Regions from separate parts of the Knoellia sp. LjRoot47 genome, predicted to be linked through region 2. Evidence: predicted binding sites of a transcription regulator. Region 2 holds the regulator's gene; each other region holds the start of a gene.
What was found. The regulator HrcA, encoded in region 2, represses chaperone genes, less so after heat shock. The targets are predictions, from matches to a motif close to TTNGCACTCGNNNNNNNCGAGTGCNAA.
Positions count from the first base shown of each region.

Region 1 (3,272 bases), 860 kb from region 2:
GGGCCCATGATGGCGGTGAACTCCCCGGCGGCGATGTCGAGGCTGACACCCTTGAGGGCCGTGACGGCGGTGTCGCCGGAGCCGTAGGTCTTGATGAGGTCGGTGACGCGGGCAGCCACCTTCGGCGGTGCCGTCGCGGCGCTGCGCTCGGGAGCGAGGTCAGTGGTCATGCCGACCACGCTAGGCGCGCGGACGGCATACGGGCAGGGGGTTTGTCCCCGACGCGACCCTGAGAGAACCCTGACAGGACAGGGGACGCAGGAGGGCGGCCTCCCCGTGGGGAGACCGCCCTCGTGTTGGCGTGTGCCGTGGAGTCCTGATCAGGAGATCAGAAGCCCATGCCACCCATCTCGTCGCCACCGGGCATCGCCGGCGCAGCCTTCTCGGGCTTGTCGGCGATGACGGCCTCGGTCGTGAGGAACAGCGCGGCGATCGACGCGGCGTTCTGCAGCGCGGAGCGCGTCACCTTGGCCGGGTCGATGATGCCGGCCGCGATGAGGTCGACGTACTCGCCAGTGGCGGCGTTGAGGCCCCAGCCGGACTCGAGGTTCGACACCTTCTCGGTCACGACGCCACCCTCGAGACCGCCGTTGATGGCGATCTGCTTGAGCGGGGCGCTGATCGCGACACGCACGATGTTGGCGCCGGTCGCCTCGTCACCCTCGAGCTCGAGCTTGTCGAACGCAGCCTTGCCGGCCTGGAGCAGGGCGACGCCACCACCGGCGACGATCCCCTCCTCGACGGCAGCCTTGGCGTTGCGCACGGCGTCCTCGATGCGGTGCTTGCGCTCCTTGAGCTCGACCTCGGTGGCCGCGCCCGCCTTGATGACGGCGACGCCGCCGGCGAGCTTGGCGAGGCGCTCCTGGAGCTTCTCGCGGTCGTAGTCGGAGTCCGACTTCTCGATCTCGGCGCGGATCTGGTTGACGCGACCCTGGATCTGGTCGGCGTCGCCCGAGCCCTCGACGATGGTCGTCTCGTCCTTGGTGACGACGACCTTGCGGGCCTTGCCGAGCAGGTCGAGCTCGGCGGTGTCGAGCTTGAGCCCGACCTCCTCGGAGATGACCTGGCCACCGGTGAGGATGGCGATGTCGGCCAGCATGGCCTTGCGGCGGTCGCCGAAGCCGGGAGCCTTGACGGCGACCGACTTGAACGTGCCACGGATCTTGTTGACGACGAGCGTCGACAGGGCCTCGCCCTCGACGTCCTCGGCGATGATGAGGAGCGGCTTGCCGGACTGCATGACCTTCTCGAGGAGGGGCAGCAGGTCCTTGATCGAGCCGATCTTGGAGTTGACGACGAGGACGTACGGGTCGTCGAGGACGGTCTCCATGCGCTCGGCGTCGGTGACGAAGTAGTGGCTGATGTAGCCCTTGTCGAAGCGCATGCCCTCGGTGAGCTCGAGCTCGAGGCCGAAGGTGTTGCTCTCCTCGACGGTGATGACGCCTTCCTTGCCGACCTTGTCCATGGCCTCGGCGATCATCTCGCCGATCTGGGGGTCAGCAGCGGAGATCGAGGCGGTGGCAGCGATCTGCTCCTTGGTCTCGACGTCCTTGGCGTTGGCGAGCAGCTCGTCCGAGACGGCCGCGACGGCCTTCTCGATGCCGCGCTTGAGCGCCATCGGGTTGGCGCCGGCGGCAACGTTGCGCAGGCCCTCCTTGACGAGTGCCTGGGCGAGGACGGTCGCCGTCGTCGTGCCGTCACCGGCGACGTCGTCGGTCTTCTTGGCGACCTCCTTGACCAGCTCGGCGCCGATCTTCTCGTAGGGGTCGTCGAGCTCGATCTCCTTGGCGATGGACACACCGTCGTTGGTGATCGTGGGGGCGCCCCACTTCTTCTCCAGCACGACGTTGCGGCCCTTGGGACCCAGGGTGACCTTGACGGCGTCGGCGAGGATGTTCATTCCTCGCTCGAGACCGCGGCGAGCCTCTTCATCAAAAGCGATGATCTTGGCCATTCGGGTGGTTCCTCCCACACGACGAAGGTGGTGGCCAGATGGTGCCCGCGACGGACGAGCCGAGCGCGCGTGCCTCATGTCATGCACGCGTGCCGACCCTCACCGGTCTGGCCAGGATTTGTCACTCTCACGCGGAGAGTGCTAACGCCATTATTGGCACTCTCAGGTGGAGAGTGCAAACGCCCCGGTATGCCGTCCGCCCACCTCGCGAGGGCAGCTCGCCCGAGACGCGCAGAAAGTGACGAGCCGAGCACCCATCGGTGCTCGGCTCGCCAACCTCTGCTCCTGTCGGGCCACCTCGTGGTCAGCGGCCGGGCGTGCGGCGGGTCAGCGGTTCGTCGTGCGCACCAGGCGCGCGGTACCACCGTCGACGGGGACGCCGGCCACCGTGCCCCTCACGGACGCCGACCGGGACTGGGTTGCCGCGACGTACCAGCCGCCCTCCGCGGCCTCGAGCCGGTCCACCTTCCGCGCGACCCTGCCCGTCCCGACGAGGTCGAGGTCGATGGTGATGTCGGCCGCGACCCAGCCCGTGGGCGTACTCCAGCCCGAGGCGAAGGTCGTGTCGACCGTGGCCGCGCCGAGCTTGGGGCCGAGGGTCACCGCAGCGCCCGAGTCCTCACCGTTGCTGTCGGTGCCGCGCATCCTGGTGCACTCCCCCGAGTCCGGGGACGTGGTGACCGCGGGGCACTGCCAGTCGGCGAAGGAGACCCACGCGCTGGTGTACGGGCTGCCGTCGAGGGCCGTCCCGTCGGTCACGACGATGTTGCCAGTGTGGACATTGCCGGGAATCCCGGCGAAGACGCCGACCACGTGCCAGCTGGTCTCCACCGACTCGGACACGGTGACGCCGGCGGCGTGAGCCGGCGTGACGATGGCCATCGATGCTGCAGCCGCGGCGCCCACCGCGGCAATGGTGCGAACAGTGATACGAGACATGACGTTCCCCCTGGTTCCGGCACGAGGCCGTTCGTGAGCCACCCCTGCGGAGCTCCTGACCATCACTACGACACGAGCCCTCCCGAGGTTGCGTCCGACGTCGAGCAGAGTCGTGGCTCGTTCGCTCAGCGCCGGGTCTGGGTGAGGACGTGACCCGTCACGCCCGTGACGCGGACCCCGTTGTAGGTCACGGAGCCGATGGCCGCGCGCTGCCGCACCACCACGGTGTAGGTCCCGCCGGTCTCGTCGGACTGCTCGTAGACCTCTCGCGTCAGCCGGCCGGCTGCGTGAAGATCGACGGCGACGTCGACCGTGGTGGGCACTGCAGGGCCCTGTCCGTCCGAGACCTCACCGATGACGGAGGCGGACCCGGCACCCG
Region 1 is NZ_CAXUQS020000001.1:1,758,011-1,761,282, reverse strand. Features, by position in the region: gene ACSQ11_RS08685 (ABC transporter ATP-binding protein) at 1-170, opposite strand, end outside; gene groL (chaperonin GroEL) at 329-1,954, opposite strand; gene ACSQ11_RS08675 (hypothetical protein) at 2,282-2,893, opposite strand; gene ACSQ11_RS08670 (hypothetical protein) at 3,019-3,272, opposite strand, start outside.
Region 1: groL (chaperonin GroEL) is a predicted target of HrcA. The motif match lies at 2,073-2,099, and genes of this name have one in related genera.

Region 2 (3,272 bases):
CGACGTAGGGGTGGCCCACGATGAGCACGTGCGGGGCGTACGGCTGCAGCCGTGAGGCCGACTCGACGACCCGCGTCTCCTTCGTGCCGGTGACGAGGTGGTCGACGAGGACGCCCATGCGCTTGCCCGGACCCGGCCGGAAGTCGCGGATCGCGGCCTCGAGGTCGTCGACGCCGTCGAGCGGCTCGACGACGACACCCTCGACCCGCAGGTCGTGGCCCCAGACCTTCTCGACGAGCTCGGCGTCGTGGGTGCCCTCGACGAAGATCCGCGAGGCGCTCGCGACCCTGGCGGGTGCGTGGGCGACGGCCCGTGACCCGCTCGCGGTGCGCGAGGCGGCCTGACGGGCGGCGGAGAGCTGCGCCGAGCTGGCCGCGGTCGGCCTGGTCAGCGTGACGGGGCGGCCGTCGACGTGGAACCCCGGCCCGAGCGGGAACGCCTTCGTGCGGCCCCGACGGTCCTCGAGGTGGACGACCTGGATGCCACCGGCCTTCTCGACGCGGACGACGGCACCGACCCAGCCGGTCTCGACGTCCTCGACGACGACACCCATCTCGGCGGCGAGGGGGGTGGATCGGCCGCCGCGCGGCGCCTTCCAGTCCCCGGAGAGCACGTCCTGCCCGTAGCGATCAGTCACGTGCGCGAGGGTAGACGTAGAATTGGCACTCACCAAGCATGAGTGCCAGCGCGGAAGGAGGTGTCGCACATGAGTGAGGACCGTCGGCTCGCGGTGCTGCGGGCGATCGTCCAGGACTACGTCGAGACGTCCGAACCGGTGGGCTCCAAGGCCCTCCTGGAGCGCCACTCCCTCGGCGTCTCCGCAGCAACCGTGCGCAACGACATGGCCGTCCTCGAGGAGGAGGGGCTCATCGCGGCCCCGCACACGAGCGCGGGCCGCATCCCCACGGACGCCGGCTACCGGCTCTTCGTCGACCGGCTCAGCACGCTCAAGCCACTGAGCGGTGCCGAGCGACGCGCCATCAGCACGCTGCTCGACGGGGCCATCGACCTCGACGACGTCGTCGACCGCACCGTGCGGCTGCTCGCGTCGCTGACCCGTCAGGTCGCCGTCGTCCAGTACCCGTCGCTCACCCGCTCGTCGGTCCGCCACATCGAGCTCGTGCCCCTCGGCGCCTCGCGGCTGCTCGTCGTCCTCATCACGACGACCGGCCGCGTCGAGCAGCGTGTCCTCGAGACCGGCATGGACCTCGCCGACCCGGCGACCGAGCGGATGCTGTCCTCGCTGCGGTCCGACGTCAACGGCGCGACGGTCGGCAAGACGCTGGCCGACGCCGCCGGCGGGCTCGGCGAGCTGCCGACCCAGGTCGACCCCGGTGCGCGTGGCCTGCTCGCCGCCATCGCCGCCGAGCTCACCGAGGTGCTCGTCGAGCAGCGCGAGGAGCGGGTCGTCATGGCCGGCACCTCCAACCTCGTGCGTGCCGGCGAGGACTTCCCGAGCTCCATCGGGCCGGTCCTCGAGGCCCTCGAGGAGCACGTGGTCCTCCTCAAGCTCCTCGGTACGGTGACCGAGCAGGGTTCGGCCGTCGCCGTCCGGATCGGTGCCGAGAACCCGTATGCCGGCTTGCACACCACGTCGCTCGTCACCTCGGGCTACGGCACGGGGTCCGACCTCGTGGCCGGTCTCGGTGTCGTCGGCCCGACGCGCATGGACTACCCGACGACGATGGCCGCGGTGCGTGCCGTCGCGACCTACGTCAGCCGGATCCTCGCGGAATGACCGGGTCGTCCCCGGCCTTGCACCTCCAGCCGCATTCCCTGAACCGAACAGCCCCCAGCGAAGGACGTCCTCCGAAGTGAACGACTACTACGCCGACCTCGGCGTGGCCCGTGACGCATCCGCCGACGACATCAAGAAGGCCTATCGCCGCGCGGCCCGCAAGCTGCACCCCGACGTCAACTCCGGCCCCGAGGCCGAGGAGCAGTTCAAGAGGGTCTCCCAGGCCTACGACGTGCTCTCCGACGCCGAGAAGAAGCGCAGCTACGACATGGGCGCCGACCCCTATTCCGGTGCCGGTGCGGCCGGCTTCGGACAGGGCTTCTCGTTCAGCGACGTCATGGACGCCTTCTTCGGCGCCGGCGCCGGTGCGGCGCAGGGGCGCGGCCCCCGCTCGCGCCAGTCGCGGGGACAGGACGCGCTCGTGCGCCTCGACCTCGACCTCGTCGACGCGGTCTTCGGCGCCGAGAAGGAGCTGACGATCGACACCGCCGAGGGCTGTGGCACCTGCCACGGCGCCGGCACCCAGCCCGGCACGGGCACCCGCACCTGTGACGTCTGCCAGGGGCAGGGTCAGGTCCAGAGCGTGCAGCGCAGCTTCCTCGGCCAGGTCATGACCTCCCGGCCGTGCGTCAACTGCCAGGCGACGGGCCAGGTCATCGAGGCACCCTGCTACGAGTGCTCCGGCGACGGCCGCGTCCGCACTCGTCGCACCCTGACCATCCGTGTCCCCGCGGGCGTCGACACCGGCACCCGGATCCAGCTCGCCGGCGAGGGCGAGGTCGGCCCCGGCGCCGGCCCGTCCGGCGACCTCTACGTCGAGGTGGCCGTCCGCCGCGACCAGCGGTTCCAGCGCCAGGGCGACGACCTCCACGCGACGGTCGAGCTGCCGATGACGGCGGCCGCGCTCGGTGCGTCGATCCCGTTCGAGACCTTCGACGGCGAGCAGGAGCTCGACATCCGCGCCGGTACCCAGTCCGGTGAGCAGATCCTGCTGCGTGGCCTCGGTGTCACGCACCTGCGTGGCTCGGGTCGCGGCGACATCATCGTCCACGCGATGGTGGCGACGCCGACGCGGCTCAACGCCGAGCAGGAGGAGCTCCTCCGGCGCCTGGCCACCCTGCGCGACGAGGAGAAGCCCACCGGCCACATCGCCAACCCGGCGGACGGCTCGATCTTCGGCAAGCTGCGCGACGCCTTCAAGGCCCGCTGATGCCGGGAGTGGGGGAGGGGAACGGGCGATGAGCCTGGCGCTCTACCTCGTGGCCGCCGGCAGCCTCGACGCGACGAGCCCCGGCGACGTCATCGTGCTCGACGGTCCCGAGGGCCGGCACGCGGTCACGGTCCGGCGCACCCAGCCGGGGGAGCGCCTGCGCCTCGCCGACGGCGCCGGACGCGTCGTCACCGGCGAGGTCGAGTCCGTCGAGCGCGCCGAGCTGTCGCTGCGGGTCGACACGGTCGACGTCGAGCCCGAGCCCGCACCCCGCTTCGTCCTCGTCCAGGCCCTCGCCAAGGGTGACCGCGACGACCAGGCCAT
Region 2 is NZ_CAXUQS020000001.1:2,616,094-2,619,365, forward strand. Features, by position in the region: gene ACSQ11_RS12630 (DUF3097 domain-containing protein) at 1-637, opposite strand, end outside; gene hrcA (heat-inducible transcriptional repressor HrcA) at 707-1,738, shown strand; gene dnaJ (molecular chaperone DnaJ) at 1,815-2,948, shown strand; gene ACSQ11_RS12645 (16S rRNA (uracil(1498)-N(3))-methyltransferase) at 2,977-3,272, shown strand, end outside.

Region 3 (3,272 bases), 670 kb from region 2:
GACGCACACGTCGAGGTGAAGGGTGCCCACCTCGAGGCGCCGGTCGAAGGGTTGGTGATGAAGGCGGTGAGGGTGAACCCGCCACCGAGCTTCGGCGAGGCGCGCCACCAAGAGGTGTTCGGCGTCGCGAGCAGGTCGGTGCACGTCCCGTCCGTGAGGACGAGACCGGTCTTGGCCTGGACCTCCGTGGGGAGGGTGCCCATGGCGGTGAGGCGGACACGGACCTCGGGGTTACCGACGCTCGCCGTCACGGTGCCGGGGTAGTAGAAGTCGAGGATCTGGGCGGCGGTCTTCCCCTGGCTCGCTGCCCCGCGAGCTCCCCATTGCGACATGCCGCGTCCGTGACCGAACCCACGCCCCTGCAGCCCGACCACCGGTCCGGTGACCGCCGCGGTCCGCGTCGAGGTGCCGGCGGTCGTGCCCGACGTCTGCGTCGCCAAGGAGCCGGCAGCCGGGACGAGCTCGGCGGCGGGCGTCGCGGCGGCGGGCGCAACGGCCGGCGCAACGGCCGCACCGGCGACGGGAGCGGCGCCCGGGACCCCGGTCGTGGCCGCCGCAGCGGCGGGCGTCGCGACGGCGAGCAGGGGAGCGGTCACGACAGCGGTGGCCGCGAGCGCGGCGGCGAGGGGGAACTTTTTCACGCCGTCAGCATGCCGCCCGGGGCCGGCGACGGACCGGATGTCACCCAATCGATATCAAGCTGTGTCCGCGCCCCCGCGGCTCCAGACGTACGGCGTCGTCGTCGTGACCTTGACCAGACCGCTCCGCTCGAGGATCGGGCGCGAGAACTCGGTCGAGTCGCTGTTGATCCAGCGCTTGCCGTGGGCGATCGCCGAACGGGCCCGTGCCGCCGTGAGGGCGCGGTAGATGCCTCGGCCCCGGAACTCGGGCCGCGTCGCGCCTCCCCAGACCCCCGCGAACTCCGTGCCGTCGACGGGCTCGAGCCGTCCGGCGCTCACGACCTCACCGTCGACCTCCGCCACCCACATCTCCATGTCGTCGCGGGTGCGGAGGCGGTGCAGGACCTCTTCGTCGTGGGCCGCGGCTTCCTCGGCGCTGTCGCCGAACACCTCGGCCTGCAGCGCGAGCATCCGCCGGACGTCGTCCTCGTCGGTGACCTGCCGGACGACCACGCCCTCGGGCAGGTCGACGTCGACGGCGAGCAGGGCGGCGTCGCCGACCATGACCGACTCGCTCTCCTCCGCCTCGAACCCGGCTGCCAGCAGCGCCTCGTGCAGGCCCGGCGCGTGGTCGTGCCCTCGCGTCTTCCACTCCACCTTGGCGACCTCGGGGTCGCGGCGGTAGTACTCGACGGCTGCGGCGACGAGCTCGCGGACCGAGTCCTCGGTCGCCGGCCCCGCCTCGGTGTCGAGGCTGCGGTAGGTGATGAAGCCGCGCCCGCCCAGGTACGTCGCGAGGACGAGCGGGCCGAGCTCGGTGAACGACAGTGCCGACGGCACCTCGGCCTCACGACGGAGCTGGGCGTCGTAGGCGGCGAGCAGGGCGGAGCGGTCGGCATCGGTCATGCGCAGGAGCCTCGCGGCACCGCGGGCCGGGCCGCAACCGATTTGCCGCCCCACGCGTGGAGGCCCCACGCCAGCCCACACGCCGGGCTTGCGCGAGTGCGCCCACGGCGAACACGGAGCCCGAGGTCTGGCACTCAGGTTGACCGAGTGCCAGCGCGAGCCTAGATTTGGGTCATTGGCACTCACCCTCGGTGAGTGCCAGCGCAGGCCGACCGACTCGACCCCCGCGACGGCGAGCTCGACCACCGGCCACATGGCGCACGAACTGCATCTTGTCCACCTTCGACTCATCCCAAAGGGGAGGTCACACAGTGTCGGTTTCCATCAAGCCGCTCGAGGACCGCATCGTCATCAAGTCGCTCGAGGCCGAGCAGACCACGGCGTCCGGTCTCGTCATCCCGGACACCGCGAAGGAGAAGCCCCAGGAGGGCGAGGTCCTCGCGGTCGGCCCCGGTCGCATCGACGACAACGGCAACCGCGTCCCGCTCGACGTCACCGTCGGCGACCGCGTCATCTACAGCAAGTACGGCGGCACCGAGGTCAAGCACGGCGGCCAGGAGTACCTCATCCTGAGCGCCCGCGACATCCTCGCCATCGTCGGCTGACGAGCCGCGAAGGCAACGCAGGGCGCCCAGCGCCCTGGGTCCCACGCTCTGCGTGGGCGGCCCGCAGCGGTGAGGAAGCCGACGGAAGGACTCAGTCGGCTGTCCTCATAAGAACCACCACGTATGCCGTGGGCGCACCTCCCACGGTGAGCCCACGGCATACGCGCTTCACACCCTGCTTGCGTCTGCGTGAACGGCTGCTAGAGCCACCGCCGACGCAGACGCAACGACAACAGAAGGACATTCATGGCCAAGGAACTGGAGTTCAACGACTCCGCCCGCAAGGCGCTCGAGCGGGGCGTTGACGCCCTCGCCAACGCCGTCAAGGTGACGCTCGGCCCCAAGGGCCGCAACGTCGTCATCGACAAGAAGTGGGGCGCCCCCACGATCACCAACGACGGCGTGACCATCGCGCGCGAGGTCGAGCTCGAGGACTCCTACGAGAACCTCGGCGCGCAGCTCGCCAAGGAGGTCGCGACCAAGACCAACGACGTCGCCGGTGACGGGACGACCACCGCGACCGTCCTCGCCCAGGCCATGGTCCGCGAGGGCCTGCGCAACGTCACCGCCGGTGCGGCCCCCGCCGGTCTCAAGCGCGGCATGGACAAGGCCGTCGAGGCCGTGTCCGCCAAGCTGCTCGAGACCGCTCGCGACGTCGACGGCAAGGACGAGATCGCCTCCGTCGCCTCCCTGTCCGCCCAGGACAAGGAGATCGGCGCCACCATCGCCGACGCGTTCGACAAGGTCGGCAAGGACGGCGTCATCACCGTCGAGGAGTCCTCGACCGCCGCCACCGAGCTCGAGTTCACCGAGGGCATGCAGTTCGACAAGGGCTACATCTCGCCCTACTTCGTCAGCGACCCCGAGCGCATGGAGGCCGTCCTCGAGGACGCCTACATCCTCATCAACCAGGGCAAGATCTCGGCCATCGCCGACGTCCTGCCGGTCCTCGAGAAGGTCGTGCAGTCGGGCAAGCCGCTGCTCATCATCGCCGAGGACATCGACGGGGAGGCCCTGTCGACGCTGGTCGTCAACAAGATTCGCGGCACGTTCAACGTCGCCGCCGTCAAGGCGCCCGGCTTCGGTGACCGCCGCAAGGCGATGCTCCAGGACATGGCCGTCCTCACCGGTGGCCAGGTCA
Region 3 is NZ_CAXUQS020000001.1:1,950,507-1,953,778, forward strand. Features, by position in the region: gene ACSQ11_RS09545 (SpoIID/LytB domain-containing protein) at 1-641, opposite strand, end outside; gene ACSQ11_RS09550 (GNAT family N-acetyltransferase) at 696-1,526, opposite strand; gene groES (co-chaperone GroES) at 1,838-2,131, shown strand; gene groL (chaperonin GroEL) at 2,378-3,272, shown strand, end outside.
Region 3: groES (co-chaperone GroES) is a predicted target of HrcA. The motif match lies at 1,654-1,680, and genes of this name have one in related genera.